DNA from 2 places in the Ralstonia sp. 24A2 genome. Region 2 is predicted to be linked to the other one. Evidence: riboswitches for the same ligand, from Rfam matches in the RefSeq annotation. Region 2 holds a riboswitch; the other holds the start of a gene.
What was found. A riboswitch is a leader RNA that binds a small molecule or an ion and turns the genes downstream of it on or off. The one in region 2 is predicted to bind manganese.
Positions count from the first base shown of each region.

Region 1: it holds a riboswitch for manganese, as region 2 does, so the genes downstream of both, ACS13N_RS19195 (sodium:calcium antiporter) here and ACS13N_RS03680 (TMEM165/GDT1 family protein) in region 2, are expected to answer to the same signal.

Region 1 is NZ_JBPVZD010000003.1:396,670-411,288, forward strand. Features, by position in the region: gene ACS13N_RS19175 (ankyrin repeat domain-containing protein) at 1-430, shown strand, start outside; gene ACS13N_RS19180 (hypothetical protein) at 500-1,204, shown strand; gene mdtD (multidrug transporter subunit MdtD) at 1,249-2,703, opposite strand; gene ACS13N_RS19190 (LysR family transcriptional regulator) at 2,786-3,643, shown strand; yybP-ykoY riboswitch at 3,805-3,989, shown strand; gene ACS13N_RS19195 (sodium:calcium antiporter) at 4,014-5,021, shown strand; gene ACS13N_RS19200 (NIPSNAP family protein) at 5,054-5,587, opposite strand; gene ACS13N_RS19205 (hypothetical protein) at 5,731-5,973, shown strand; gene ACS13N_RS19210 (hypothetical protein) at 6,303-7,307, shown strand; gene ACS13N_RS19215 (glutathione S-transferase family protein) at 7,848-8,507, shown strand; gene ACS13N_RS19220 (dihydrofolate reductase family protein) at 8,571-9,221, shown strand; gene ACS13N_RS19225 (hypothetical protein) at 9,276-9,779, shown strand; gene ACS13N_RS19230 (YdeI/OmpD-associated family protein) at 9,878-10,447, shown strand; gene ACS13N_RS19235 (c-type cytochrome) at 10,561-10,938, opposite strand; gene lspA (signal peptidase II) at 11,873-12,382, shown strand; gene ACS13N_RS19245 (NUDIX hydrolase) at 12,600-13,091, shown strand; gene ACS13N_RS19250 (hypothetical protein) at 13,299-14,162, shown strand; gene ACS13N_RS19255 (PhzF family phenazine biosynthesis protein) at 14,504-14,619, shown strand, end outside.
Region 2 is NZ_JBPVZD010000001.1:787,748-802,366, forward strand. Features, by position in the region: gene ACS13N_RS03650 (8-oxoguanine deaminase) at 1-927, opposite strand, end outside; gene ACS13N_RS03655 (nucleobase:cation symporter-2 family protein) at 944-2,353, opposite strand; gene ACS13N_RS03660 (GntR family transcriptional regulator) at 2,453-3,208, opposite strand; gene uraH (hydroxyisourate hydrolase) at 3,596-3,949, shown strand; gene ACS13N_RS03670 (urate hydroxylase PuuD) at 3,969-5,216, shown strand; gene ACS13N_RS03675 (HAD-IB family hydrolase) at 5,413-6,033, shown strand; gene ACS13N_RS03680 (TMEM165/GDT1 family protein) at 6,068-6,637, opposite strand; yybP-ykoY riboswitch at 6,758-6,876, opposite strand; gene guaD (guanine deaminase) at 6,890-8,224, opposite strand; gene ACS13N_RS03690 (adenosine deaminase) at 8,358-9,395, opposite strand; gene xdhC (xanthine dehydrogenase accessory protein XdhC) at 9,398-10,432, opposite strand; gene xdhB (xanthine dehydrogenase molybdopterin binding subunit) at 10,453-12,819, opposite strand; gene xdhA (xanthine dehydrogenase small subunit) at 12,824-14,338, opposite strand; gene ACS13N_RS03710 (LysR substrate-binding domain-containing protein) at 14,552-14,619, shown strand, end outside.

The DNA.
Region 1 (14,619 bases), on a different contig from region 2:
GAGCAGCGCCCAGGTTGCCGTCAAGGGCGATACCCGTCCACTGGAGATGATGCTTGGCATCTCGCCGCAGCCGCTGATTCCTGACGATGTGAACCAGCGCATGAAAACCGTGCTGTTTCGCGCGTTGGACGTGATTCCCGAGGTCCAGCTCAAGCGCTTCAACGATCAGTTGAACGCAATGTCACCGCCGAGCCGTCTTGTTGACGTCGCTACACGGGATGCTCGGGGATACAGTTTGCTGGTCCGCGCCGCCATCTATGGCGACCTGCCGTTGACGAAACGGCTTCTGGATGCGGGCGCAGACCCCAATGCCAAGTCCCCGTCGGGCTTGACCGCGCTTGCCTACGCGCGCTGCTATGGGCATCCGGACGTCGCACAACTGTTGCTGCAGAAGAGCCCAGCGGCACAAGCGGGGGACTGCCCTCGTTGAGATAGCTGCCCGAGCCAGCCGCGCTCAGCGGCCGGACGATCGCGTCGTTCACGTCGGAGACAAAGAACCTTGAAAAAAATCACCCATCTGCTTCTGCAGGATTGGTTGTTTCTCAGCCATGCGGCAGCCAAGAGGCATCTTGCGCCAACCTCGCCCTCGTGGCCCGTGACTTCGTCCCCGCAGAGCGATTGGACGCTATGGGCGCATTACACGTTTGCTCGCGCGATCGTGGATCTGTACCAACCGCAGCACGCCGCTACGATGTCACTTCGGGTTTCAAAAACGAAGAAGGATCCGACTTTTTGGACGCGCTTGGTTAATTCGGGCTTCATTCACGACCATGCAGCGAAGCAGATGGGACTCGACTTCTGTCTGATGGGCCCCACCGGAGCGCGAGTGCATCACCTGACAGCAGAAAGTGAATGCCATGCCCAAGACTCGGTCTCCATCAGACTGTCAGAGGAAGGCTACATCTGGGACTGGTCAAAGTTGCTCGGCAACCTCTCGGCATATCGCCTGTTCTTCGCTGTTGTTGGCGGCAATACCAAGCTGGCGTCAACTCATGCGGACCACCCCACGCAACGCCGCGTTGACCTTTGCGCCAACATGACGCAGTTCTTCAAAGGCACGCACGGGAACATCCACCACCGCAGCGGTATTGGTGGCTACATACTGGCCCACCATCACGGCGAGCGAGCCGACTCCTACACCTTCGTCGTTCAGCAAGGCAAGATCAGTTTCCAGAAAATTCCCGCGACGCTCACGCTGCTCTGATTGCTGGCGCGCGAGGGCCGACCACCGCAGACTGGTGCCCCTCGCTAACGCGCCTGCGCGACCTCGGGTTCCGCACCCTCGGAATGAAACGGCTTGGCATCCAACCGACGGAAGATCAGCGCAGACACCACCGTCACCAGGCCCATGGTGAGAAATGCGAACTGATAGGCCGGCGCAGCCATGCCGAGCCTGACGGAGAACAGACTGACGAGCCCGCCGCCAATCGTCACACCCAGGCCGATCGCCAGCATCTGCACCATCGAGAACAGGCTGTTGCCGCTGCCGGCATCCTCGTGCGACAGGCCTTTGAGCGTGATGCTGTTCATGGCCGCGAACTGCATCGAGTTCGCGCACCCGAAAATCGACAGCTGCAGGATCGACAGCACCAGCGGCCAGCCCGGCGACATGGCGGCAAACGATGCAATGGATACGCCGACAATCCACGTGTTGATCAGCAGGAACCCGTCGTACCCGAACCGGTTCACGAGGGGCACGACCCAGCGCTTGGCAAGCATGCCTGCAATGGCAATCGGCAACAGCAGCAACCCCGAGCGAAACGGCGAGTAGCCCAGCTGCAGCTGGAACAGCAGCGGCAGCAGGAATGGCACCGCGCCCGAACCAATTCGGCAGAAGAGGTTGCCGATCAGGCCAACGCTGAAGTTCGGTTCGCGGAACAACGCAAGCCGGAACAACGGCGCAACCCGCCGCCTTGCATGCGGGATATACAGCAGCGCACTGACAAGGCTGACAGCGATGAGCAGCGCACTCCACGGGCTATCCGCGCCGTTTTCGAGCGCCAGCGAAAAGGCCACCATGCACATCGACAGCAGGCCGCAGCCGATCCAGTCGAATGGCGCCACCGCGCTCGATGCGTCCTGCGGCAGATAGCGCCGCACGGCAAATAGCCCCACCAGGCCCACCGGCACGTTGATCAGGAAAATCCAGTGCCACGAGACGTTCTGCACAAGCCACCCGCCCAGTGCCGGCCCCAGCAGCGGGCCAACCTGCCCGGCCACCGACACGAAAGCCAGCGCCGCGATGTACTGCTCGCCCGGGATATTGCGCAACACCGCCAGCCGCCCCACCGGCAGCAACATGGACCCGCCAATGCCCTGCAGAACGCGGGCGATGACCAGTTGCGGCAGCGTGTGCGCCGTGGCGCAAAACACCGAGCCGATCACGAAGATCAGGATGGCGCTGAAGTAGACGCGCCGCGTGCCGAATTTGTCGGCCAGCCAGCCCGATGCCGGCGTCAGCAGTGCCATGGTGAGCGTGTAGGCCACCACCACCGATTTGAGGTCGAGCGGTTTCTCGCCAAGGCTGCGCGCCATCGAGGGCAGCGCGGTATTGACGATCGTCGTGTCCAGCGCCTGCATGAAGAAGCCGGCAAAGACGATCCACAGCATGGCCTTCTGGGAAGCATCTTGTGGGGAGCTGAAGGTTGAAGCGGTCTGCATGTGAATCCTGGAATGCCTGTCCGGAAAGCTCCGGACATCCACCCGCAATGCTACGCATGGTTAGCCAATCGGGAACCCCTCTAGCGTCGTTGACTGTGATCGGAATCTCCGATGACAATGCCGCATGCTCAATCCTGTTTGGATCCAGACCTTCGCCACCGTGGCCGCGGCACGTAGCTTTACCGATGCCGGGCGCCAGCTTGGCTTGTCGCAATCGTCGGTCAGCGATCACATCCGCCGTCTGGAACAGAGCGTGAACCGGCGGCTGTTCGTGCGCGACACGCATTCCCTGTCGCTGACGCCCGATGGTGAAGCATTGCTCGTCCACGCGAAGCTGATCCTCGAATCGCTGGCGCGCGCCGAGCTGCAGTTCAGCGCACCCCGGCTACAGGGGCGCGTTCGGCTGGGGACATCGGAAGACCTGGCCCAGGGGCCGCTGCCCAATCTGCTGGCGGCATTCCGGGCGACGCACCCCGATGTCGAACTCGAGATCACGATGGGGATGACCAGCAAGCTCTACGAGGGCATCGAAGACGGCTCGCTCGACCTGATCGTCGGCAAGCGCCGCGAAGGCGGGCGGCGTGGCGTACCGCTGTTCCGGGGGCAGCTCGAATGGCTCGCGCGGCCGGGTACCGCGGTGGATGTGAGCCAACCGCTGCCGCTCATCCTGGTCAACGAGCCGAGCGTGACCCGCTCGGTGGTGCTGGACACGCTGGCCGCAGCAGGCTGGCTCTGGCGCGTGGTTTGCACCAGCAGCAGCCATTCCGGCTGTATTGCCGCAGCGCGCGGCGGACTGGGGATTACGGTGCGCGCGCAGAACCTGAGCGGCGGTGGACTGGTGCCGCCCGTCAACGTCGATGCGTTGCCTCCCCTGCCAGCCATCGAGTTCATCACGCTGTCGGCGCGGCGTTTGACCAAGCCCGCAGAGACGCTGCTGCAACTCATCCGCAAGAGCGACCTGCGCGCCGGGCGGGCGGATTGACTGCAACTGTGGTCAGGACGACAACACCGCGTCGCCCACCTGCCCGGCAATCTGCGCATCTTAGAGCCGGTTGCCGCCCAGCAGCCGAAGTACGAAGTGCCGGCAGTATCACCCCCGTAAACGGACGATAGAACGCGTGCAGATCACGTGATAGACTCGCGCCCGTTGTCATTGGGGAGTAGCCATTCCGGGCGCAATGCTCGGAAGTCCACATCAACAAACTTGAGGCGCCAATGCCTCATGGTGTGGACAGCGTCCGCTGCAAGCGGAACCGCCAGGCGAGACCTTTGGCCGCAACGTGCTCCCCAGGGCTGGGCGACGTGCGTTGCTGCGCCATTGGTTGATCGCGTCGCCCGGCCCCTCACATTTCATGCTTCTCACGATTGGTCTTTTCCTGATGTCGGCAGGCGCCATCTACCTGGCCTGCGAATACTTCGTCAACGGCATCGAATGGTGCGGCAAGCGGTTGAATCTGGGCGCCACTGCAGTGGGTTCGGTATTGGCCGCGTTTGGCACCGCGCTACCTGAAAGCGCCGTGACGTTCGTGGCGGTGGCGTTCGGCGCCACGCCCGAGAAGAAGGACCTCGGTGTCGGCGCGGCAATGGGCGGCCCGCTCGTGCTGGCGACCCTCGCCTATGCCGTGGTTGGCCTGGCGTTGATCGCGAACCGGCAGCGCCTTGGACGGCCAACGACGGAAGTCAAAGTCGATCACATGCGAATGAGCCGCGACCAGGCTGCCTTCCTCGGCGTCTTTGTCGTCAAGGTTGCCCTGGGGCTGGTCGCATTCGCCTATAAGCCGTGGCTGGGCGTCCTCTTCCTTGCTGCGTACGCCGTCTACGTCTGGCGAGAAATCAAGGATGGCGACACCGCGCCTGAAGAAGAGGAGCTGGAGCCCCTGTCGATCCGGCCCAATCAGGCGGAGCCCGCACTCGGCTGGGCGGTATTGCAAGCCGTGATTGCACTTGTGGTGATTGGCGGCGCCTCACATGTGTTTGTGTCTCAGTTGGAGTCGATCGGCACGGCGCTGCAGTGGCCGCCCCACCTTGTTGCCCTGCTGCTGAGCCCCGTTGCCACTGAGTTGCCGGAAACGATGAACGCGTTGATCTGGGTCCGGCAAGGCAAGGAGCGCCTGGCCCTGGCCAATATCTCGGGCGCGATGATGATCCAGGCCACCATCCCGAGCGCACTGGGAATCTTCTTCACGCCCTGGCGCTTCGACGGGCCGCTGCTCGCGTCCGGCATCATCACCGCCGCCGCCATCGTGTATCTCTGGGCCATGTTCCGGCGCGGCATGGTCCACGGGCGCACGCTGGTCGTGGCCGGCAGCCTGTATGCCGTCTTTGCGGTTGTGCTGATTGCCAGGTTTACCAACGGCTAGAGCGGTGGCGCCTGTGTGCGTTCAAAACCGGCTTACGCATGAATGGCCGAGCGCGCCGTGGGCACCAGCCGGTGCGTCTCGGTCGAGCGGATCGGCCATTGCGCCAGTTGCGGGGCAATCTCACGCGCCCACAGATTCGATCGGCCGAATGCCTCAAACCGGGTGACGTCAGGAAACACCGCAACACCCACCAGCACGTGCTCGTTCGCACGCACCGGCAATCGACGGAAATCGTTCTCGCTCGGCTCGGTGATGTACCACCCCTGGGTGCTCGCGCCACCGGTGCTGAGCACGCGCGCCATGCGCTCACGACAGAACGCAAGAAGCTCCGCTGACACCGGCGCTTCCAGATAGAAGATCGTGATGTCGACTAAGCCCGGTGGCACCGCCGTTGCGTCCTGACTCGCGCGACGCGCCAAGTCAGTTGGCAGGCTGGCCCCCTCCCAGGCGGGGCGCAACAACAATACGTTGTCCGAATCCAGCATCGTGGCGTTGGCCGCCTCGGCATGCGCTTGCCAGGTTGCACCTCCGTAGAATGCCGTCAGGCCGCGCAGGCGGGTCTCCATGCTCTCAAACCGCGCAGCCAGACATACGAGAGCTGGCACGGCCTATCCGATCGCGTGCTTGAGCCCCTCGGGCTCGGGCTCAAGGGAGGCGCCTGGTGCCGGGCACTGACTTGTCCGGTGCCCGCCCTTGCAAAGAGGCACAGATGCCAGTCGAAAAAGGTGCGACGTTCCAGGGTCGAGACGTGTTCGTGGACGATCCCTTCGAGGAGGTCATGTTCCGATGGGACCACCGGACGAAATTGATCTACCGATGCTTTTACGGAGAAGGCGAATGGCCTGAACCCGTGCCACACGACAACCGGCTCTTCAACGATGCCCTCCTGTCTGGGGATGAGATCAATCGCCAGCAGTACGACATGAAGGAGCGGGACCGAAGCAGACGCTGAAGCCAAGGCGGGTGACGCATCCCGGCCATCAGAAAACCCAGGGCCTCAGCAGTGTCACCACGGCGCCACCGATGCGATTCAACCCGCCGGTCATTCAGTGACATGCATTACCAAACGATCATCATCCAAATGAGATAGATCGGTATATTTCCGTTTCATGGATTCGCTACGGCTCAACGCTGGCACATGCCAGCGGCTTGCCAACCCGGGCGGCCCCATACCAACCGAAGGTACTACTCATACTCGTATGGCTTGTTGCCATTTGCCCGCACACGGCAGCGTCGTGCGCGCGGGCTCTGCTCACACATTTTTTCTTCCGAGGTGACCCCATGAAAACCGTTGCGCTGATCGCGATGACTTGTGTTGCACTCACTGCCTGTGGTGGCGGTGGCGACTCCTCCACTTCAGCCACGGGTTCGAACACGGGAACGGGAACCGGTACAGGAAATGGAACCGGAACGGGTACAGGCACGGGGCCGGGCACGGGTACCAATCCGGGCTCGGGGTCCAATGGCGGCAGCACGCTCACGCTGCGCTATGAAGCCCTGCCGCCCGCAGCAGATGCGGCGAGCTTCCTTGCCCTGGTGAACAGCGAAGGTGCAAAGGGTTTCCGCTATCTGAGCGACCGGTTCAACGCGTCGGGCGGCACCACGACCTCGGTCTTCGTCAACGACGGCACCGCGCAAACGTACACGTACGAACTGGTCGGCGCACAGAGCAGTCAGTCGGCCTTCCTCGCGCAGGCAAACGCCGAGGGCGCACGCGGCTATCGCTTTGAAGGTCCGCTGACGTATGGAAACCTGTACCGCAAGGACGGCGGCTCGTCAGCCACCTATACCTACGCAGCGGTAGCCTGGCCGACCAGCCAGGCCGCGTTCCTCACGCAAGCCAACGGGCAAGGACAGTCGGGCTACTGGCTGGTCGGCCCGATCATGCTCAGCTCGGCCAGCACGAGCCTGTACATGAAGAACAACGCGTCGAACGCGACCTACACCTACCATGCGCTCACACTGCCGACGACGTCGAGCAGCTTCATCGCGCAGGCCAACAGCGAAGGTGCAAACGGCTATCGCGCAAAGGGGGCATTGGGGTTCGGCGCCGACTCCGCGTGGGTCTACGTGAAGGACCAGACCCAATCGCCCACCTTCACGTACCAGTCGGCAACCATGCAGACAGCAAGCGCGGCGTTTATCCAGCAATTGAACGACCTTGGTGCGCAGAGCAATGCCTACCTTGGGGATCTCGTGCTCGGCACATCGGCGTCCTACTACTTCAAGGCCAGCAACTGCAGCGGGTTCCTCTGCACGACGCTGAATCCGCTGACGCAGAACTGAACACGCGTCACGCGCATCGGCTTGATCCAGGTCTGATGTCAGCCGGCTGATGTAGCTGGCGATCGCGGCGCTCCTGCTCCACTTCTGAACTGAACCTCTGAGGCTCACGCCTGAGGTTCAGAGCGCACTCATGGCGGGATCTGCTCGGCACCTCGAATCTTGTTTGCTTGGAACGCCGCGCTTTGAGCCCCACGCATACGGCTTTGGGGTTGATCAGCTCACCAGGCTGGAGGGGGGGTGCCGCTGGCGCTGTATTGGTGGGCGCTGTTAAAGGAATTGGAGCGGAGGCGGAGTCAATAGCAAGATGTAGTTGCTTTCCTCCGGACGGGCGGGGAAAGTACAACGCGGCGGCGCTTCGTGAATGTGGATGGTTGAGGATATGTGGCGGTTTTGGGGCCACGCGTGGATGTACTGCCAACCACCCGGACAGAAAATGTATCGAACTGGCCCCGGCGCATTCGTCATAGGTCAAGCAGCGCAAGAAGCACGCCCCGTGTTGAAGAGATCGTCGGTGCCATAGCCCCCCCCCGGAACACTCCAATGCCCCCCACCATCACTGCCTTTGAACGATCGCCCGACGGCGGCAAGGGACTGGCACGTGACACGCGCGTTCGCTGGGCGCTCGAAGAGGCCGGCCAGCCCTACAAGGTTCGGCTGGTTTCGTTCCAGACGATGAGGGAACCCGCACATCTGGGGCTGCATCCGTTTGGCCAGATTCCCACGTATGAGGAAGGCGATCTCGTGTTGTTCGAGACCGGCGCGATCGCTCTCCATATCGCCGAGCGCCATGCGGGTCTGAGTCTATTGCCGGACGATAACAATGCCCGGGCACGGGCGATCACATGGATGTTTGCGGCGCTCAACACCGTGGAGCCGCCGATCCTTGAACTCGCCACCGCCAGGCTTCAGGAGGGCGACAAGCCCTGGACCAAGGAACGCTTGCCGCTGGTCATGGATCGCATCCGTCATCGGCTGGAGCAGCTTTCTACTCGCCTGGGCGATGCCGAGTGGCTCGATGGTGCATTCAGTGCGGGTGACCTGATGATGGTGTCGGTGCTGCTCCGGCGGCGTCCATCAGGCCTGCTGGACGAATTTCCGAAGCTGGCGGCCTATGTCGCCCGCGGTGAAGCGCGGCCCGCTTACAAGCGAGCGTTCGCTGCGCAATTGGCGGTGTTTACGGGCAAGCTACCGGGCGGCTGACAAAGGGCCCGTGGGTTGCTAGTGGCGGGGATGAGCGGTTAAGCGTCTAAACGGAGGCAAACGATGGCACGTGTTCGCGTTGCATGTTTCACCATCTCGCTCGACGGCTACGGAGCGGGGCCAGATCAAGACATCAACAATCCGTTGGGCGTTGGCGGGTTCGAACTGCACCAGTGGCTGATCCCGACACGCACATTCCAGCGGACCCTGTTTGGCAAGGAAGGCGGCACGACCGGGGTTGACGATGATTTCGCCGCCCGTGGCTTTCAGAATGTCGGGGCCTGGATTCTCGGCCGGAACATGTTCGGCCCCATTCGCGGGGAATGGCCGGACACCAACTGGAAAGGCTGGTGGGGAGACAACCCGCCATATCACGTTCCAGTCTTCGTCTTGACCCACCATGCACGCCCGTCCATCGAGATGGAAGGCGGCACGACGTTCCACTTCATCACCGGGGGCATCCACGAGGCGCTCGACCGTGCGCGCGAGGCCGCTGCCGGAAAGGATGTGCGCATCGGCGGCGGGCTGAACACCATCCGGCAGTATCTTCGTGAACGCCTCATTGATGAATTGCACATTGCGGTCTCGCCGGTCTTGCTCGGCCGGGGAGAACCGCTGTTCGAAGGACTCGACTTGCGGGCGCTCGGGTACACGTGCGTGGAGTCCGTGGCATCAGAGAAGGCTACGCATGTTCTTCTGCGGCGCCAGGAGTAGGCGGTGGCCTGACGACTGGCGAACATGTCGACTCGAAACCCAGTGAAACAAAACATGCACTACGCTCGCCTGCTTCTCGCACTGTTGACTTGCGCCGCCAGCTTGACCATCACATCGACCTTTGCCCACGGTGCCGATATGACAGACGAGGCGTTTGGCCGGATGACGGGTGTCGATCCGCTGTGGGTTCACGTCACGCCGTGTCTTGCGGTCTCGACATTCGAGCAGTCGATGGCCAAGCAGCGAGCGAATGGCGTTACCTTGATCCAGCTACGTGAGCAGTTGCGGGACCAGTTGGCAAGCCACCCTGAAATCGACGAGATCATCGCAAAGCTCTACGCAGTAGAAGAGACAGCGATTCCTGCGGAGATCCGTCAACGGCACGTTGCCTGTGTTGGCAGAATCATTGGCGCGCCGCTCGAGCGCATCGACGCGTGCTATGCACGAAACTATGCACCGTTCCTGCAAGCCTTATTTGGCGCACATCCGCAAACGGCGGATCTGGTCGGCACCCGACAGGCCTATACCGCATGCCTGCAGGCGATGAAAGTGGAATGACCGCTTGCGAGCGTTCGTGAATACGCAAACTTCGCCCCACCATCCATTCCGGCGGACGCCTGCCTACGCCACTGAACAAGTACGTGAGGCCTAGCGAGATGCACAATCCAACACTCACGTTCACCAGTCAGGACGATTGGGAAACCTGGCTCGAAGCCAACGCAGAGGATGTGCCCGGTGTTTGGCTCCGCATCGCAAAGCGATCTGCCGAACAACCCACCGTGTCTTATGCACAGGCACTTGAGAGCGCCCTTTGCTACGGGTGGATTGATGGACAAAAGCAGGCGGAAAGCGAACACTACTGGCTACAGCGATTTACGCCTAGAACGGCCAAAAGCATCTGGTCGAAGATCAACAAGACAAAAGCCGAGGCGTTGGTTGCCTCCGGAAGGATGCGCCCCACAGGGCTTCGCGCAATCGATCTAGCCAAGCGCGACGGACGTTGGGAAGCTGCCTATTCATCTGCGAGTACATCAGTCGTGCCCGATGATCTGCAGCAAGCGCTCGACAGCAATCCGAAGGCAAAGCAATTCTTCACTACCCTGAATAGCCAAAACCGGTACGCCATTCTGTTCAGAATCCAGAACGTCAAGAAGGCCGAAACGCGTGCGAAGAAGATCGCTCAGTTCATCGACATGCTGAACAACGGCGAAAAGCTCCATCCATAGCATGACCGCGCAGACCGGTGAATCCACGCACTGGTCGCCCAATGTCCGCTCGGAGTCGTGAAGAGCCGTCTGCCTCTCGGTGCACAGGCGACGGCTTTTTTGCCAGAACTCGTCTATTTATTTTTTGAAATCAAACCAATCATATATTGGTTCAGATCACGGAAATCCTTAACCGTCCAAGGGTAAGGCGATAGCTTTACACCGTTCTCCAGTAACGTTTTTGGAATCAAGTCCCCGTTCGGGCGCAGTATTACCGACGAGACGATGACGCCCGGATAGTCACTCAGTCGCTTTTTGAAAGCGGATGTCGTTAGATCAGGCGTAGGCGGATTGCTTTTATTGGCCAACGGCCCCGTTCCTTTGGCATCTGCCCCGTGGCATATGGCACATCTTGCCAGAAAGAGCTTTTTCCCGTTATCGCTATCCGCAAAGGATAGTGATGTTTTGATAAGCAATGCAATTCCCAGTGAAGTGATGAATAACGCTCTCATTTTTTCTTAGTTTTTTATAAGCTCGATCCAAACCTAGATCAGTTGGACCTCAGCGGCACATCAAACTCAAAAGAACCCAGGCCAACCCTCGTGTTAACTGGATCCATCCCGTTCCACACAATGAATCATGACATCCTGCTTTGCAGGACAGCACTGAGTACCTTCGTGGGGTCGGAGACGGATGGTCGTAGGTCGTGTAATCACCGACCGCTTCCGGCCAGAAGCGGCCGTTCGGTATTCTTTCGCAATACGTTTCGTGGGTGCAATCCAATGTCTCGACACATCTTGTTCGCCTACGTTGATGGCGCAGACCTGAGCGACGTAGCGGAGCCTATTGAGCATCAGCTTCGGCTGTTTGTTGACGCCGAACGGTGGTCTGGCATGCCGCCAATAGTCATCAACCAACGCGCGCCAGTGTCCACTGTGCACGCTGGCGACTTCCCAGACTGGGACCTAGGGCTGAATCTGACTTTGCCCGACCTGGGAACGGAGGGTCCCGATTGGTTCCGAGACGTGGAAATCATTGCTCGGCACCTGGGGCGCCTCCATGCTCGTTTTCACCGGGACTTTGCCATTGGCATCTGTGACAACGTGACGGCCCTCGTGGAAGACTTGTACTTCGTAGAATCCGAGATTCTCGACCTTAACAAGCTGAAAGCTGCTATTGGGACCCGCATTACTTCGAGACCGTAGCCGGTGGCCGTTTCCGGCCAGAAGCTGACATTCCGGTATGCTCTCGCAGCGCAAAGCGGCCAAACTTCCTAATGCTGAAGCTGACCGAGAAACGTGGTCGCCAGACTATGCGTACTGACCGGCTCTTGGCCCCATAACCATGGAGGGGATTCGTGTTGGCAGCCTTGGGGTTTCCCCGTGCACCCGCCCCCGGAATCTGATCCTGACTAGAATGTGGCACCCGCTACAAATGAGCTCACGAATGACGACGAAACAAAGAGTTGCCACTGCACTGCTCGGCGCGCTCGCCTGGATCATCGTCGACCAGTCGACGAAGGTTGTATTCAAACAAATATTGACGCCCGGCGAAGTCGTTTCATTTCTTTCAGGAATCCTGCTGGTGCTTCCCACCTATAACCACGGTGCGTTCCTAAGCCTCGGGGCGGAACTGTCTGATGCGACTCGCAATATTGTTTTCATCTATGGCGTTCTGGCAATTCTGGTCGGCCTGTTCGGCTGGCTGCTGCGTTCGTCCAAGCTCGGCCGTACCGAAGTCATTGCGGTAGCTTGCATTCTGGGTGGAGGACTCAGCAACCTGTTCGATCGCTGTGTCTACGATGGCAGAGTTTTCGATTTCCTCAACATAGGCATCGGGCGACTGCGAACGGGTGTATTCAACGTCGCAGACGTTGGAATTATGCTCGGCGTGGCGCTCGTTCTCTTCCGTGGTGTAAAACACAGGCCTACCTTGCCAGGGTCCTCCACAGCGTGAGGAATTAGGGCCCAGAGCGTGGTCGATGTCTGCTTTGGATGATGTCGGCAGTCCGCTGCCGGCCAGTAGCGGTCGGTTGGTATTCCTTACGCCGTAGCCAGGGACCGCTGCCAGCCATAAGGATTCAATCGACGCGACCGCCACAAGCGTTGACCGCGGCGTACAGCCCTCCGATCATTCGACCAGTTATGAGGCTCAGATTTGCACAGACCGGATCATGATTTCGTTTGACACTGGAAGTCATCACTTCAATCTCAGGGCGGCTGCCGTCATCTTCCGCGGTGAGCACGTGCTATTGCATCGGGCGGATGGGGACACGTTTTGGACGCTTCCCGGAGGCAGAGTCGAGCCCGGCGAGCACGCCGCACGGACAGTTATTCGGGAGATGCAAGAGGAGGTGGGCGTAGCGATCTGCCCAGAAAAGACGCTGTGTATTGTCGAGAACTTCTTTACTCACAACGGGCAACCTAACCACGAACTCGGCATCTATATCGTTGCGAGTCTTGAACCCGGATCGCCGTTACTGGATTTGTCTGCTACGCACCTCGGTTCCGAGCAGGGCAAGCGGTTAACGTTCTCATGGTTTTCTCTGCAACAACTATCTGACATCGACTTGCGCCCCATCTTTCTTCAACGGTTGCTCCAGGCGGGAGATCTCTCTCTGGCACATGTCATCCAGCGGGAATCGCACTTCGAGATCTCATACTGAGCTAGCTTTTTCGATCGCCCCTCCCTGTGGCTGGACTATTTACTCCTGGCCATGTGTACGATCAAAAGCAAGGCCGTCGTAGAACATCTGCCTTCGAGAAAGACAAACATTTGCAAATCGCGCCCGTTAATCCCTGCAAGCGGCCGCTTCCGACCAAGAGCGGACTCACTCATTGTGTTCACCTAAGACTTGGAAGGATTAAACGCGATGTTTCGGCTTGTCTCCACGATTCTGATAGTAGGCGCGCTCGCCGGAAAAGCGACTGCAGGGGATGTCCCCGATGTTGTCCGCCAGTACGCTGATGCATTCGCGCAATCGCAGACGAAGGTTGAACAATTTTCGTCCGGTCTGTCACCACGCGAGGAGTATGCAGTCTGGTTCTTTCGCGGTTTCACCCATCCGTCCGGTGCCGGTGGGGTTCTCACCAAATCGGACTTGGTGAACAACGCGTATACCCAGGGTCAAACCTATTGGCGTGATTACCCATCCGAGCGCGACAAGATGTTTGCGGCGTACGGGTACGTCCCTATCGAGCGGGAAGGTGTTTGGTCGCACAGCTTCGAAGTAAGCGCGTTCCGACCAACCGATGCAGAGGGAGACAAGTGGTGGATCACCACACTCGGTGACGGGCCATGGCGCGACGCAGGAGTGGACAACGCCTGGAAAAGAAATAAGCCGTTTCGAGTACGCATCGTTGGGTATCTCAGCCCAAAGGGGCGCTACGGACATCTTGGTGCTTATGTGCGTGAGGTACTCGTTACGTCAGGTGTGCCGGTCGATACGGGAAATCAACTGTTGCCGACAGCTATGTCCCTCGTGCTCTTTGACCATCTGACCTTTTATAGTCGCGCGATTACGCCGTATGTCTGCGAGGACGACCTCAATATCGATTGGCTTAACCCTCGTGCCGAATTCTCTACGCAGGGCATTGCCTCGGTCGATGTAAGAGCGCAGTTGTTGCAACTTGCGGTTGGTAGCTGGGCTGCGGTGATGCCTTGCCGAGTGCATCCAGTCTTCGCGGCCTCCGGGCCTGCGGAGAGCGGCTGGTTTGCAGACCGCCCCAAGCGCTGAGTCACCAGGCTTTTGCAGTGGCTGAGCCGCGACCACCATCGCGGCGTGCGGTTACCTGCCTGCACCCAGATTGCCAACGACCGCTTTCGGCCAAATTCGGTCGTTGGTCCGCGTTTTCATACGGACGTTAAGGGTCGGCTCTGCTCAGGCAAGGGACCTTCACGCCCAGATTACGTTACGTCCGCCGCATCGCAAACTGTACAGTGTCGGTAACTGTACCGTGTCGCAAACTGTACAGTGTCGCGAACTGTACATGTTAGCCAGCTTAACGGGTTGTTATCCTATTCAACGAATAGACTGCAGATAGCTGACTAATCTATCGCTTCGAATAGGGACATCTCATGAAATTGCCGATCTATCAGATTGACGCATTTACGGATAAGGTATTTAGGGGCAACTACGCTGCGGTAGTGCCACTCGAACGCTGGTTGCCCGATAGTTTGATGCAGGCAATCGC
Region 2 (14,619 bases):
GCACGGGCAGTGCGCCACGCCGGTACCAGTGCGTGCAAACACGTCGATGCCGTGCGCGTCGAGCTTCACGCAGTGCGCATGCCAGACGTCGTGGCCGACCCAGCCGAGGTCTTCCGCATACTCGGCCGGCGTCATGCCGAATTTCTCGCGCGAGTAGGCGATGTCGTTGTCGTTCTCGGCCAGGTGGGTGTGCATCGACACGCCGTAGCTGCGCGCGAGCTTGGCCGACTCGCGCATCAGATCGCGCGAGACCGAGAAGGGTGAGCACGGTGCCACCACCAGGCGCAGCATGGAATGGCGATCGGCGTCGTGCCAGGTTTCGATCAGGCGCTGCGTTTCCTTGAGGATGGCCTCTTCGCCTTCGACCACGCGGTCCGGCGGCAGCCCGCCCTGGCTGCGGCCGACGCTCATGCTGCCGCGCGCGGCGTGAAAGCGCATGCCGATCTGCTGCGCGGCTTCGATGGAGTCATCCAGCCGGCTGCCGTTGGGGTAGAGGTACAGGTGGTCGCTGGAAGTCGTGCAGCCCGAGAGCAGCAGTTCCGCCATCGCGGTGAGGGTCGACACACGCACCATCTCGGGCGTGAGGCCCGCCCACACCGGATACAGGTTCGTGAGCCAGCCGAACAGCTCAGCGTCCTGCGCGGCGGGCAGGGCGCGCGTCAGGCTCTGATACATGTGGTGGTGCGTGTTGACGAAGCCGGGCGTGACCACGTGGTCACGCAGCTCCATCACACGCACGTTGGGTTGACCGATCGCATCGCGATACTGCGGCGGCAGATCGGCCGTGGCGCCCACCCATTCGATCACGCCACCGCGCGCCACCAGGGCGCCGTCGGGGATCTCGCGGCGTTGCGCATCCATGGTGACCAGCACGTCGGCATGACGGGCGATCAGGAGCGGGTCGTTCTGCGTGACAGTGGGGTTCATGCGCTCGGTCATCCGATCACTCCGTGCCGTGGGTGTTGGCAGCAGCGTCGCGCATGGCGTGCTCGGCGGACTGCATGCCGTTGTAGTAGAGGTTCAGCGTGACGGCGACCAGCGTGCCCAGCACGATGCCGCTGTGCGTGACCGGCTCCAGCCAATGCGGCAGGTATTGGAAGAACGTCGGGGCCAGCGTCGGGATCATGCCGAAACCGATCGAAATGGCCACGATGAACAGGTTGTGGCGGTACTTGTTGAAATCGATCGAGCCCAGGATGCGCACGCCAGTTGCAGCCACCATGCCGAACATCACGATGCCCGCACCGCCCAGCACGAAGGACGGCACCGAAGCCACGATGTGCGCCATCTTCGGGAACAGGCCCAGCACGATCAGGATGATGCCGCCCATGGCTGCCACGTAGCGCGAGCGCACGCCCGTCACGGTCACCAGGCCCACGTTCTGCGAGAACGAGGTGTACGGGAACGTGTTGAACACGCCGCCGATCACGGTGCCCAGGCCGTCAGCGCGCAGGCCACGGGTCAGGTCATCGGTGGAGAGCTTCTTGCCGGTGATCTCGGCCAGCGCCAGGAACATGCCGGTCGATTCCACCAGCGTGATCATCATCACGATGCACATCGAGGCGATGGCGCCGAAGTGGAAGGTCGGCATGCCGAAGTGCAGCGGCGTGATGACGGCCACCCAGTCGGCATCGGCCATGCCGGCGAAGTTCACCTTGCCGAAGGCCATGGCGATGAACGTGCCGATCACGATGCCCAGCAGCACGGCGATGTTGCCGATCAGGCCTTTGCCGTACTTCGTCAGCAACAGGATGATGACCAGCACAGCTGCCGCGATGGCCAGGTTGCCGAGGTTGCCGTACTCCAGGTTCGGCACCGTCTGCAGCACGCCGTCCACCACAGCCTTCTTCGTCGGCTGGCCGCCTGCGGCCCAGTTGATGCCCACGCCCATCAGCGACATGCCGATCAGCGTGATGACCGTGCCCGTTACCACCGGCGGGAAGAGCCCAAGCACGCGCCCCATGAGCGGGGCGACGATGATCCCGAATATCCCCGCCGCGATCACCGCGCCATAGATGCCCAGCAAGCCAATGGTGGGATCGGTGCCGATGGCGATCATCGGGCCGACGGAGGCGAAGGTCACGCCCATCATGACGGGCATGCGGATACCGAACTTCCAAATGCCGAACGCCTGGATGAGCGTGGCAAGACCGGCTGCAAACAGGTCGGCATTGATCAGGAAAGCCATCTGCTCCTTGGGCAGATGTAGTGCGCCGCCCACGATGAGCGGCACCGCCACGGTGCCTGCATACATCACCAATACATGTTGCAGGCCCAAGGCGAGCAGGCGTCCGTACGCCACGCGCTCATTGGTGAGATCCGCCGTGGGGGCGGCGATGGTGCTGCTTGTCATGAAGGTCTCCTTCGGGTGGTGAGCCGGACGGGCGTCCGGCTTGTGGCGGCCGGCCTCTGTCGTGCCAGCTCGCCCAATACAGCAAAACCGGTTCTAGACTTAGCCTTTCTCCGTGCCGCGCGGGCCCAATACCGTGCGCAGATCGAAATCAGCGGGCGCCTCTGGGCGCACGCGGTCTGCGCAGCATTGCAAGTGCTGGGCCATGTGGGCCTGGGCAGCAGCGGCGTCGCCGCGCTCCAGCGCATTGAGGATGTCGAGGTGTTCGTCGAACGAGCAGGCGTTGTTGCCCGGGGCTTCTACGCTGGCAATCATCAGCGTGGTACGCGACACCAGGCGGCGCATCATTTCCACCACCAGCGGGTTGCCCGACTGTTCGGCCAGCGCCACGTGAAACTCCGCCGACAGGCGAATCCAGCGCGGACGATCCTGCGTGACGAAGGCCTGCCGTTCCTGCTTGACGAGTTCCACCAGGGGCGCGATGGCCGCCTTGGGATTGCGGCTGTGGCCGACCTTGTCGAGCACGGCGCGCTCCAGGATCTGGCGCAGCTCGAACATGGCGTGCGCTTCATCAATGGAAGGCGCGGCGATGAAGGCACCGCGATTCGGTTCCAGATCAACCAGGCCATCCGCGGCCAGTTGAGAGAAGACCTTGCGCACCGTATGACGTGCGGTGGCATAGATTTCGCAAAGCGCATGCTCCGTCAGCTTGGTGCGCGGGGGCAGGCGGTGCTCCATGATCGCGTCGTAGATCTCGTGGTACATCCGTTCTTCGACCGACATACGCGTTGCTCCCGATGCTTTGGCGCCCGACTTCGACACCGTTTCGGAGGAGACCAGCTTGAGACTTTTGGACATGGCAGACCCGCCTTTAAGTAACGCAACGCAGCATAAGCAACTGCGAAAATCTGTTGACAATTATTCGTGGGCACCTTCAATATTGTCAACAAAATGCGTTCGGGAATCCGACAAACTAGGGAAATCCCTGTTTCAAGACCGGTCTAGGGACACGGCGGAGACAAGGAGTCGGAACCCAGGACGAGCGACGGCTTTGCCGGTTTGGCATGCTCCTCCCCAGATGGAGGGCAGGCGTAAACCGGCTGGACGCGCGCCGGGATGCGTGCACAGCACGTACCGAGCGGGCCCCGGTGCCAGCCCTTATCCCACATGGGAAAAAAGGGTTCGGCGCGAGGTGCAAGTGGAGGCAGCGGCGCTTCTGAAAATTCGAACTACAGAGGAAGACAAATGGGACGCTTGACTACCCATGTGCTCGACACCGCTGCAGGCACGCCGGGTCAAAACCTGGCGATCGCTCTGTTCAAGATTGTCGACAATCAACGCCAACCGGTGAAATCGGTTCGCACCAATCACGATGGCCGTTGCGATGCGCCGCTGCTGGAAGGCGACGCGCTCCAAGCTGGCGTCTATGAACTGGACTTCGGCGTGGGCGAGTACTACCGCGCAGCCGGCGTCAAACTCCCCGAGCCCGCGTTCCTCGACGTGGTAACGCTGCGCTTTGGCGTGGCCGATACCAGCGCGCACTACCACGTGCCGCTGCTCGTCTCGCCGTGGTCGTATTCGACCTATCGCGGCAGCTAAGGGCGGAGGGGAGCGAATCATGGAAGGCTATATCCTCGACTGGGCCAACTTGCTCTTGCGTTGGCTGCACGTGATCGTCGCGATCGCGTGGATCGGTTCGTCGTTCTACTTCGTCTGGCTCGATAACAGCCTGACCAAACCGGAAGCGTCGGACCTGAAAGACAAGGGCGTCGACGGTGAACTGTGGGCCGTGCACGGCGGCGGGTTCTACAACCCGCAAAAGTACCTGCTGGCGCCGAAGCAACTGCCGGATCATCTGCACTGGTTCTACTGGGAGTCGTACTCCACCTGGATGTCGGGCTTCGCGCTGCTGACGGTGGTGTACCTGTTCAATGCCAACGTCTACATGATCGATCGCAGCGTGTTCGACATGACGGCGACGACGGCGGTGCTGCTGGCGCTCGGCTTCCTGGTGGTCGGCTGGCTGGTGTATGACACCATCTGCCGCGTGTTCGGCAAGAACGACCGCGTGGTGGGCATTCTGGTGGCGATCTATGTGGCGCTGGCTGCGTTTGCGGCATGCCACCTGTTCTCGGGCCGTGCGGCATTCCTGCTGATCGGCGCGATGATCGCGACCATCATGAGCGCCAACGTGTTCTTCTGGATCATCCCGGGGCAACGCAAGGTGGTGGCCTCGCTCAAGGCTGGCGAAAAGCCGGACCCGATCCACGGCAAGCGCGGCAAGCAGCGCAGCGTGCACAACACCTACTTCACGCTGCCGGTGCTGTTCGCGATGCTGTCGAACCACTACAGCATGACGTACGCCTTCAAGTACAACTGGGCTGTGCTGATCCTGATCATGGTGGCTGGCGTGCTGATCCGTCAGTTCTTCATCCTGAAGCACAAGGGCGTGGTGAACTGGGCGTATCCGGCAGCAGGCGTGGCTGTGCTGCTGGGTGTGGCGGTGTGGCTGGCTCCGGTATCGCGTCCGGCGGCTCCTGTGGCAGAAAGCGCTCCGGCTGCGGCAGCCGCAGGTACCGCGGCGGCGGCCACTCCGGCAGCCGCTGGCGGCTCCGACTTCGCCAAAGTACAGGCAGTCCTTACCGCGCGGTGCTACCAATGTCACTCGGCTCATCCTACCCTGATGCCTTCGCCGGCCAAGGGCGTGTTGCTCGATACGCCGGACGAACTGGTCAAGCATGCGCAGCTTGTGTATCAGCAGGCCGTGCAGCAGAAGCTGATGCCGCTGGGTAACGTCACGAACATCACCGACGACGAGCGCGCGATCATCGCCAAGTGGTTTGAAGGCGGCGCCAAGACCAACTGAGGCGCACGCCGGATCGACAACAGAGAGGTTTATCGGAGCATGTCATTCGTTCCCTAGCGGGTGACATGACCGGTGAGGGTTGAACGGGGCTACGGCCCCGTTTTTTTTGCCGGTCGCACACCGATTGCGGGTGGTCGTCACGCTGCCCGCACGTCTGCTATCTTCCGGGCCATTCATTTTCGTTCGGCTCTCGCCTATGACCGACCGCATCATCGCCGCCTTTGATTTCGACGGCACCATCACGACCGCCGACAGTTTTCGCCATTTCGTCTGGCGGGCGGTTGGTGCTCGGCGCTTTTTGTGGGCTGGGCTGCGCGCATTGCCCTGGATCGGCGCGATGAAGATCGGGCTGATCTCACGCGGTGCGGCCAAGGCCAAGTTTGCATGGTTTGCGCTGGGGCCCATCGAGGAATCCGTGCTCGATCAATGGGCGCAGCGCTTTGTCGACAGGCATCTTGCACACCTCGTGCGGCCGGAGATGTTGCTACGTATCCAAGAACACCGGATGCGGGGTCATGCACTGGTGTTGGTCAGTGCATCGCCGTCGCTCTATCTGAAGAAATGGGCGGTCACCGCCGGCTTCGACGCCGTGCTGGCGACTGAGTTGGCATTCGAGCAGCATCGTTTTACCGGTCAGCTCGATGGTGAGAACTGTTGGGGGCCGCAGAAGGTTGTGCGGTTGCGGCAGTGGTGGGCGGATCGTCCACCACTGAAATTGTTTGCCTATGGCGACAGTCGTGGCGATCAAGAAATGGCCGAGCTCGCCAATTGGGCGTGGATTCGCGGGCATGGCGCGATGCCGCCGATCGATCGTTGAAAGATCGACGGCCCGCACCGCAGTCGCTACCGATTTACTTGCCCACGCCCAGCAGCGCCAGCACACCCAACACTAGGAAAATCAGCGCAGCAATCCGATGCACCAGCTTGATGGGCATGCGCGACGCGAACTTGTTGCCCATCAGCACCGCGGGCACGTTGGCCAGCATCATGCCGAAGGTCGTACCGGCGACTACCCACGCGATGTCATGGAAGCGCGCCGCCAGCGCCACGGTGGCGATCTGCGTCTTGTCTCCCATCTCGGCAAAGAAGAACGCGACGATGGTGGTGCCGATGATGCCCAGGCCGCGCGTGTCCTTGGGGGCTTCTTCGTCATCGAGTTTGTCGGGAATCAGCATCCAACCGGCCATGGCGATAAAGGCGGCGCCGAGAATCCAGCGCAACACGTTCTCACCGAGCACATGTGTGATCCAACCGCCAACGGCACCGGCGAGTGCGTGGTTGACCAAGGTGGAGACGAAGATGCCGATGATGATCGGCACTGGCTTGCGAAAACGCGCGGCCAGCAGGATCGACAGCAGTTGGGTCTTGTCGCCGATTTCCGCGAGGGCGACGATACCGGTGGAGACGAGAAAGGCTTCCATGTTCTTGTGGTGTCCGGGCCGTGTGCGAACCAATGACGCACCGCTGCCGGCCCTATCCGCAGAGGTGTGTCATCGGTCTCGCCAGGCGCGTCACCAAGGTGTCACGCATCTTTCGATACTGGGCACCCTGAGTGGCTGCTGACCACGCCATAACCACCTGCCGTTGCAGCGGTGGTCAAGTCTGTTGACGTGGCCCCCGAGGTCTCAACCTCGGGCGACTACTCCCCAATGGAAGCGGGGATTATAAGAGGATCAGGCGTTGGCGCCAACCGCAAACTTGGCGGGTTCGCCCTGGATATAGGTGGCGGATACCGCGCGGTCTTCGCCCAGTAGCGCCAGCGAGAACAGCAGCTCTTCCAGCGTTTCCGAGCGCGCGTTGCGGCGCGCCAGCAGCGGCGTGGCGGCCGGGTCCAGCACGATGAAGTCGGCTTCCGCGCCCGGCACGAAGCTGCCGATGCGGTCTTCCCAGCCGAGTGCCTCAGCAGCACCGCGCGTGGCCAGATAGAACATGCGCAGTGCGGTCAGGTGATAGCCGCCCATGCGGGCGACCTTGTGCGCCGTGCCCATCGTGCGCAGCATCGAGAACGAGCTGCCGCCGCCCACGTCGGTGGCTAGCGTGAGCGCCAGCCGGTGCGCGTCGTTCTTGTGGAAGTTGTACAGGCCGCTGCCCAGGAACAGGTTGGACGTGGGGCAGTGCGCCACAGCCGCGCCGGATTCGGCCATGCGCTGACGGTCGCCGTCGTCCAGCCAGATGGCGTGGCCGTAGAAGGCGCCCTTGCGCAGCAGGCCGTACTTGTCATACACGTCCAGGTAGCTGCGCGCGTTGGGGAACAGGTCGGCCACCCATTTCACTTCGTCGGGGTTTTCGGCGACGTGCGTCTGGATGAAGACGTCCTTGTATTGCTTGGCGAGTTCTGCGCAGGCTTGCAGTTGCGCTTCGCTCGAGGTGGGTGCAAAGCGTGGGGTGATGGCGTAGCCCAGGCGGTCCTTGCCGTGCCAGCGCGAGATCAGGTCGGCCGTGTCGCGTGCGCCGGATTCCGCCGTGTCGCGCAGGTACTCGGGGCAGTTGCGATCCATCATCACCTTGCCGGTAATGAGGCGCATGCCGCGTTGCTGCGCTTGCGTGAACAGCGTCTCGGCCGAGCCGCGATGTACGGTGCTCCACACCATCGCGCTGGTCGTGCCGTTGCGCAGCAGTTCGTCAAGGAAGAACGAGGCGACGCCGGCGGCGTATTGCTCGCTTTCGAAACGGCGCTCTTCCGGGAAGGTGTACGTCTCCAGCCAGTGCAGCAGGCCCGGCGACGGCGAGGCGATCATGTCCGTCTGCGGGAAGTGGATGTGCGTGTCGATGAAGCCAGGGACGATCAGCTTGCCGCTGTAGTCGTGCAGTTGCGTGCCGGCGGGCAGGTTTTCGCGCAGCGCGACGTAGTCACCAGCCTGCACGACCTTGCCGCCCATGACCACGAGCAGGCCGTCCTCCCAATACTCATAGGCATCGCGCTCGCGATACTGCGGATCGTGCAGGAAATGCAGCACGCGGCCGCGGTAGGCGTGAACGTTGTTGGAAGTCGGAGGCATGGTGGTCATCGTCGTCTCGTGGGTTTTTACGTCGCTAACACAACCTGCCTGGCGTCGTTGCGCCGCCCGAAGTTGCCAGCACTCGGTACTTCAGTACTGTCTGCGTCGACGCGCCTAGCCAGGCAGGCTGTGTTAGCGACTTTCAGTGTGTGTGCTTCCAGTGGTCGTCGACCTTGGCAAGCCACATCGTTTTGTCCTGCTCGGGCAGGAAGGACGCCTCGAAGCTGTTGCGCGCGAGCGTGTGGGCATCGGCGGCAGACAGGTCGAGGGCGTGGAAGGTGGCGAGCCAGTTGGTGTTCATGTAGCCGCCAAAGTAGGCCGGATCATCGGAATGCAGGGTCACTGCGCAGCCGGCATCCAGCAGTTGCTTGAGCGAGTGATCGCGCAAGTCGGGGTAGACCTTCAGCTTTTCGTTCGACAGCGGGCACACCGTCAGCGCGATGCGCTCGGCAGCCAGGCGCTTGACGAGCGCGGCATCGTCGATGGCGCGCACGCCGTGGTCAACGCGCTCCACCTTGAGGATGTCGAGCGCGTCGATCACGTATTGCGCAGGGCCCTCTTCACCGGCGTGGGCGACCAGGCGCAAGCCCAGTTCCTTGCAGCGGGCGAACACGCGCGCGAATTTCTCCGGCGGGTTGCCGCGCTCGGACGAATCCAACCCCACGCCGATGATGCGGTTGGCCGGGTCCTGGATGTAGGGCAGGGCGGCTTCGAGCGTGGCGAAGGCGTCTTCCTCGCTCAGATGGCGCAGGAAGCAGAGGATCAGCAGGCTGGAGAACCCATGCTCGCGTTCGGCATCATCGAGCGCGCGGACGATGCCGTTGATGACCACGTGCATTGGCACGTTGCGCGCGGTGTGCGTCTGCGGGTCGAAGAAGATCTCGGCGTGGTGGACGTTATCCGCCAGCGCGCGCGCTACATACGCGGCAGTCATGTCGTAGAAATCCTGCTCGGTGAGCAGCACGCTGGCGCCGGCGTAGTACAGGTCGAGAAACGATTGCAGATCGTCGAAGGCGTAAGCCGCGCGCACTTCCTCAACGGAGGCATACGGCAGCTTGACGCCGTTGCGCTCGGCCAGCGCGAACATCAGTTCGGGTTCGAGCGAGCCTTCGATGTGGATGTGCAGTTCGGCTTTCGGGCTGGTGGCGATGCGTTCTGCAAGAGCGGCGGAGATCGGCATGATCAGACAGGTGTGGGGACGCGGTAAGGAACCGTCGCCCCGCCACTGGCCGTGGTGAGCGCGTGCTGCTGGAGCTCACGCACTTGCAGGAGTTGGGCGACGACGGATACCGCAATGATATCCGGCGCCTTGTCCACGATGCCCGCCACACCAATCGGGCACACCATTTCCGGCAGACGTGCCGGGTCCACACCGTGCTCCACCATGCGGTGCTCGAAGCGCGCGCGCTTGGTTTTGGAACCGATCAGGCCGAAGTACGCAAAGTCCGTGCGCCGCATGATGCGTTCGCACAGTGCAAGGTCTAACGCATGGTTGTGCGTCATGACCAGGAAGTAGCTGCCGGCGGGCGCGTGGTCGATCACGGCTTCCGGCGTATCGGTGGATTCGATGGTGACGTTCGGCGGCACCTCGGTGGGGAACGGGAACATCGCATCGCGCTCGTCCACCCATGTCACGCGGCAGGGCAGGTGAGCGAGTGCGCGCACGATGGCGTGGCCGACATGGCCGGCGCCGCACAGCACGATCGACATGTCGGGCGGCAGTACGGTTTGGGTGAAGCCACTGGCGTCGAACTGCACGCCGGCTGCAGCCGCATCGCCGATGGTTGCTTCAACGTTCACGGCCGCATCTGCGGAGACAACGCGGCGCAGGCTGCGGCGTTGGCGCATGGCGTCGTCGGCCAGGGCGATCCATTCTGCATCGCGAGCGTCGAGTCGTTCCAGCGACAGGCGCACCACGCCGCCGCAGCACTGGCCCAGCGCAGGCCCGAGCGGAATGCGCACGAACTGGCGGCGTGCGTCGCCGCTGGCTTCGGGCGCGTCCATCATCGCCTGGGCGATTTCCATCGCGCGCCATTCCAGATGACCACCACCGATGGTGCCGAAGAAGCCATCGCCGCACACGAGCATCAGCGTGCCAGGCTCGCGCGGGGCGGAGCCCTGTACGTCCGTCACCGTGACCAGCACGCACGGCTGCCCCGCTTGCACAGTGGCAAGCACGTCGGCGAAGCGGAACGGGCGCAATTGCGTGTGGTCCATGACGGTCTCCGTACTTCAGGTCAGGCGGATAGCGGGGCGCTGCGGATGGCGTCCACGGCCTTGAGGATTTCCTCGCTGGTGGCCGGTGCGTTCAGCGGCGGGCTGGTGCGGCCATCGCCCACGGCGGCCACCGCATCGCGGATGGCAAAGAACACCGAGAACGGCAACAGCAGCGGCGGCTCACCCAGCGCCTTGGAGCGGTGGATGCTGTCTTCCACGTTGGCGTTGTTGAACAGGTGCACGCGGAAGTCCGTCGGGCAGTCGTTGACCGTCGGGATCTTGTAGGTGGACGGCGCGTGCGTCATCAGCTTGCCGTTCTTGTTCCACCAGAGTTCTTCCGTGGTCAGCCAACCCATGCCCTGGATGAACGCGCCTTCCACCTGGCCGATGTCGATGGCCGGGTTGATCGAGCGGCCGGCGTCGTGCAGCACGTCGGCGCGCAGCAGGCGCCATTCGCCGGTGAGCGTGTCGACCACCACTTCCGACACCGCGGCACCGTACGCGTAGTAGTAAAACGGACGGCCCTTGAGCTTGGACTGATCCCAGTGGAGCTTGGGCGTGGCGTAGAAGCCGTCGGACCACAGCTGCACGCGCGCCACGTAGGCCTTGCTGATCAGCTCGTCGAACGGCACTTGGCGCGCGCCGATTTCCAGATGATCGCCCACGATGGTCACGGTTTCGGCGGGCACTTCGTAGTGTTCTGCGGCAAACGCGATCAGGCGGGCGCGGATCTGGCGTGCGGCGTCCTGCGCGGCCTTGCCGTTCAGGTCGCTGCCGGTCGAGGCTGCGGTGGCGGACGTGTTGGCCACCTTGCTGGTATCGGTCGCGGTCACACGAATGCGCGTGAACGACACGCCCAGTTCGTGCGCGACAACCTGCGCGACCTTCGTGTTCAGGCCCTGGCCCATTTCGGTGCCGCCGTGGTTCACGAGGATCGAGCCATCGTTGTACACGTGCACAAGTGCGCCGGCCTGGTTGAAGTGCTTCACGTTGAACGAGATGCCGAACTTCACGGGCGTCAGCGCCAGGCCACGCTTGAGCACCGGGCTCGTCGCGTTGAACGCGCGGATGGCCTCGCGGCGGGCGCGGTAGTCGGACGTTGCTTCCAGTTCGTTGAGCAGTTCGTGGATGACGTTGTCTTCCACGGTCTGGCCGTACGGCGTGATGTTGTTCTTGTCCTTGCCGTACAGGTTGGCGCGGCGCACATCGAGCGCGTCCTTGCCGACTGAGCGCGCGATGTTGTCCATGATGTACTCGATGGCAAACGCGCCCTGCGGGCCGCCGAAGCCGCGGAATGCGGTGTTCGACTGCGTGTTGGTGCGGGCGCAGAAGCCGTCGATCTCCACTTCGGGCAGCCAATAGGCGTTGTCGAAGTGGCAGATGGCGCGCGTCATCACCGGGCCGGACAGGTCGGCCGAGAAACCGGCGCGCGAGGTCATGTCGCACTTCACGCCCAGGATGCGGCCGTTATCGTCGTAACCAGCTTCGTAACCGAAGCGGAAGTCGTGACGCTTGCCGGTGATCATCATGTCGTCGTCGCGGTCCGGACGCAGCTTGACCGGGCAGGCGAGCTTCCATGCCGCCAGCGAAGCGCAGCAAGCAAACAGGCCCGATTGCGATTCCTTGCCGCCGAAGCCACCGCCCATGCGGCGGCATTCCACCAGCACTTGGTTGGCGTGCCAGCCCAGCATGTGCGACACCATGTGCTGCATCTCGGTCGGGTGCTGTGTCGAGCACCACACGTGCATGCCGTTGTCTTCCTTCGGCACCGCGTACGAGATCTGGCTTTCCAGATAGAACTGCTCCTGGCCGCCCAGCGACATCTGACCGGCTTCCGAATGCGGTGCAGCGGCAATGCGCTCGGCCGGTTCGCCACGCTTCAGATGCATCGGCGGCAGCACGGACTTGCCGGCGGCGCGTGCGTCTTCAGGCGTCAGTAGCGGGGGCAGCACTTCGTATTCGACGTCACCCAAACGTGCGGCGCGGCGTGCCGCGTCGTGCGACGTGGCCACCACGATGAACATCGGCTGGCCGATGAAGTGCACCGTGTCGGTCGCCAGGATCGGATCGTCGTGGATGATCGGGCCGCAATCATTGGTGCCCGGAATATCCGCAGACGTGAACACGGCCACCACGCCCGGTGCTGCCTTCACGCGGTCCAGGCCCAGATTGACGATGCGCGCATGCGCTTGTGTGCTCATGCCCAGCGCGGCATGCAGCGTGCCGGCCAGCTCGGGGATGTCGTCGGTGTACGTGGCAGTGCCCGCCACATGCAGATGTGCAGACTCGTGCGGGCGTGAGATGCCAACCACGGCACCGCGCTGGTCAGGCATGGCCGCTGCAATATCGGCTTCCGCCAGCAGGAAGGCTTCGGTTTGCTTGTTCATGTTCTCAGGCTGCCGTGAGGGTATTCAATTCGACCGCGCGCACATTGATCTGTTCGGGCGTGAGCGGCGCGTCGGTGCGGGTTTCCAGCCAGAAGCGGTACACCGTGTTGGCGGCCGAGATGCGGCGGTAGTTGTCGGTGGCGCGCATGTCGGACAGCGGGGTGTAGTCGCGCGACATGGCTGCCATGGCAGCACGCACGGTCGCTTCGTTCCACGGCTGGCCGGTGATGGCGGCTTCGGTTTCGGTGGCCCGCTTGGACGTGGCGGCCATGCCGCCGTAAGCGATGCGCGCACTGCGCACAATGTCACCGTCCAGTTCGATGGCAAGTGCGGCGCACACGGCCGAAATGTCTTCGTCAAAGCGCTTGGACAGCTTGTACGTGCGGAAGCGCATGGCGTCGCGGCCCTCACGCACCGGAATACGCAGGCCGGCCACGAATTCGCCTTCTTCCATCGCGTTCTTCTGGTAAGCGAGATAGAGGTCTTCGAGCGGCAGTTCGCGGCGCACTTCGCCACGTTGCAACACGACGCGCGTGCCGATGGCGATGAGTGCCGGGGCCGAGTCACCAATCGGCGAACCGTTGGCGATGTTGCCGCCCAGCGTGCCGGCATTGCGGATCGGCAGCGAGGCGAAGCGCTTCCACAGCTCGGTCAGCTCGGGGTAGTCCTCGGCGAGGAATTCGTAGGCTTGCTCCAACGAGACGGCGGCGCCGATTTCGATCCAGCCGTCGCGCTTTTCCAGGGCATACAGGTCCGCCACTTGGCCGATGTACAGGATGTCGCCCAGGTCGCGGAACTGCTTGGTGACCCACAGCCCGACGTCGGTGCTGCCGGCCAGGATGCGGATGTTCGGGTGCGCAGCCTTGATGGCGGCAAATGCGGATGCCGTGCGCGGTGCGTAGAAGCGCGGCGCCTTTTCGGTACCGACCGGTGCGTAGCTGAAGGTGTCCGGGCGCTGCAGCTTGCGCAGCGTTTCTGCCAGTTGCGTGCGATCAATGCCAGCCGGCGAGGGCAACTCGAACATGCGTTCGCCTGCATCGATGATGGGACGGTAGCCGGTGCAGCGGCACAGGTTGCCGGTGAGCGAATCGCAGATGGCCTGGCGCGAGGGGATCGGCGCCTCGCTGCCGGTGTTCTCATACAGCGCGTAGAGCGACATCACGAAGCCCGGCGTGCAGAAGCCGCACTGCGAGCCGTGGCACTCCACCATGGCTTCCTGCGCCGGGTGCAGCGTGCCATCCTTGCCGCGCACGTCTTCCACGGTGAACAGCGCCTTGCCGTCCAGCGTGGGCAGAAACTGGATACACGCGTTGACCGCCTTCAGGCCAACGCTGCCGTCCGCCTGCAGTTCGCCGAGCACGACGGTACATGCACCGCAATCGCCTTCGGCGCACCCTTCCTTGGTGCCTGTACAGTGCGCGTCTTCACGCAGGTATTGAAGCACCGTCCGGGTGATCGGCGCGTCCGTAACGGTGCGCACCTGGCCGCGGTGGAAGAAACGGATGGGCTGAGTCTCCATGGGGTTTTACGCCTGTTTGTGTGTGTAGTGGAACCATAGCACCGGGCCAGGAATGCAATATTTGGCCCATGTGATAACCCGCATCGGAAAGCCAAAATCCGGGGTATACCCGCCGGTAGCGGTCTGGCGGCGCGACGTGCAAGTGACATACACTGACAGCGTCCCCTCAGCACGTTTTTAGACCGCACGGCGTCGCCCGTGCTCGGCATCCAGATGCACGGCAAAGATCACCTCGACACCTACCTCCTGCGCGTTCTCTACACGCTGCTCACCGAGCAGAG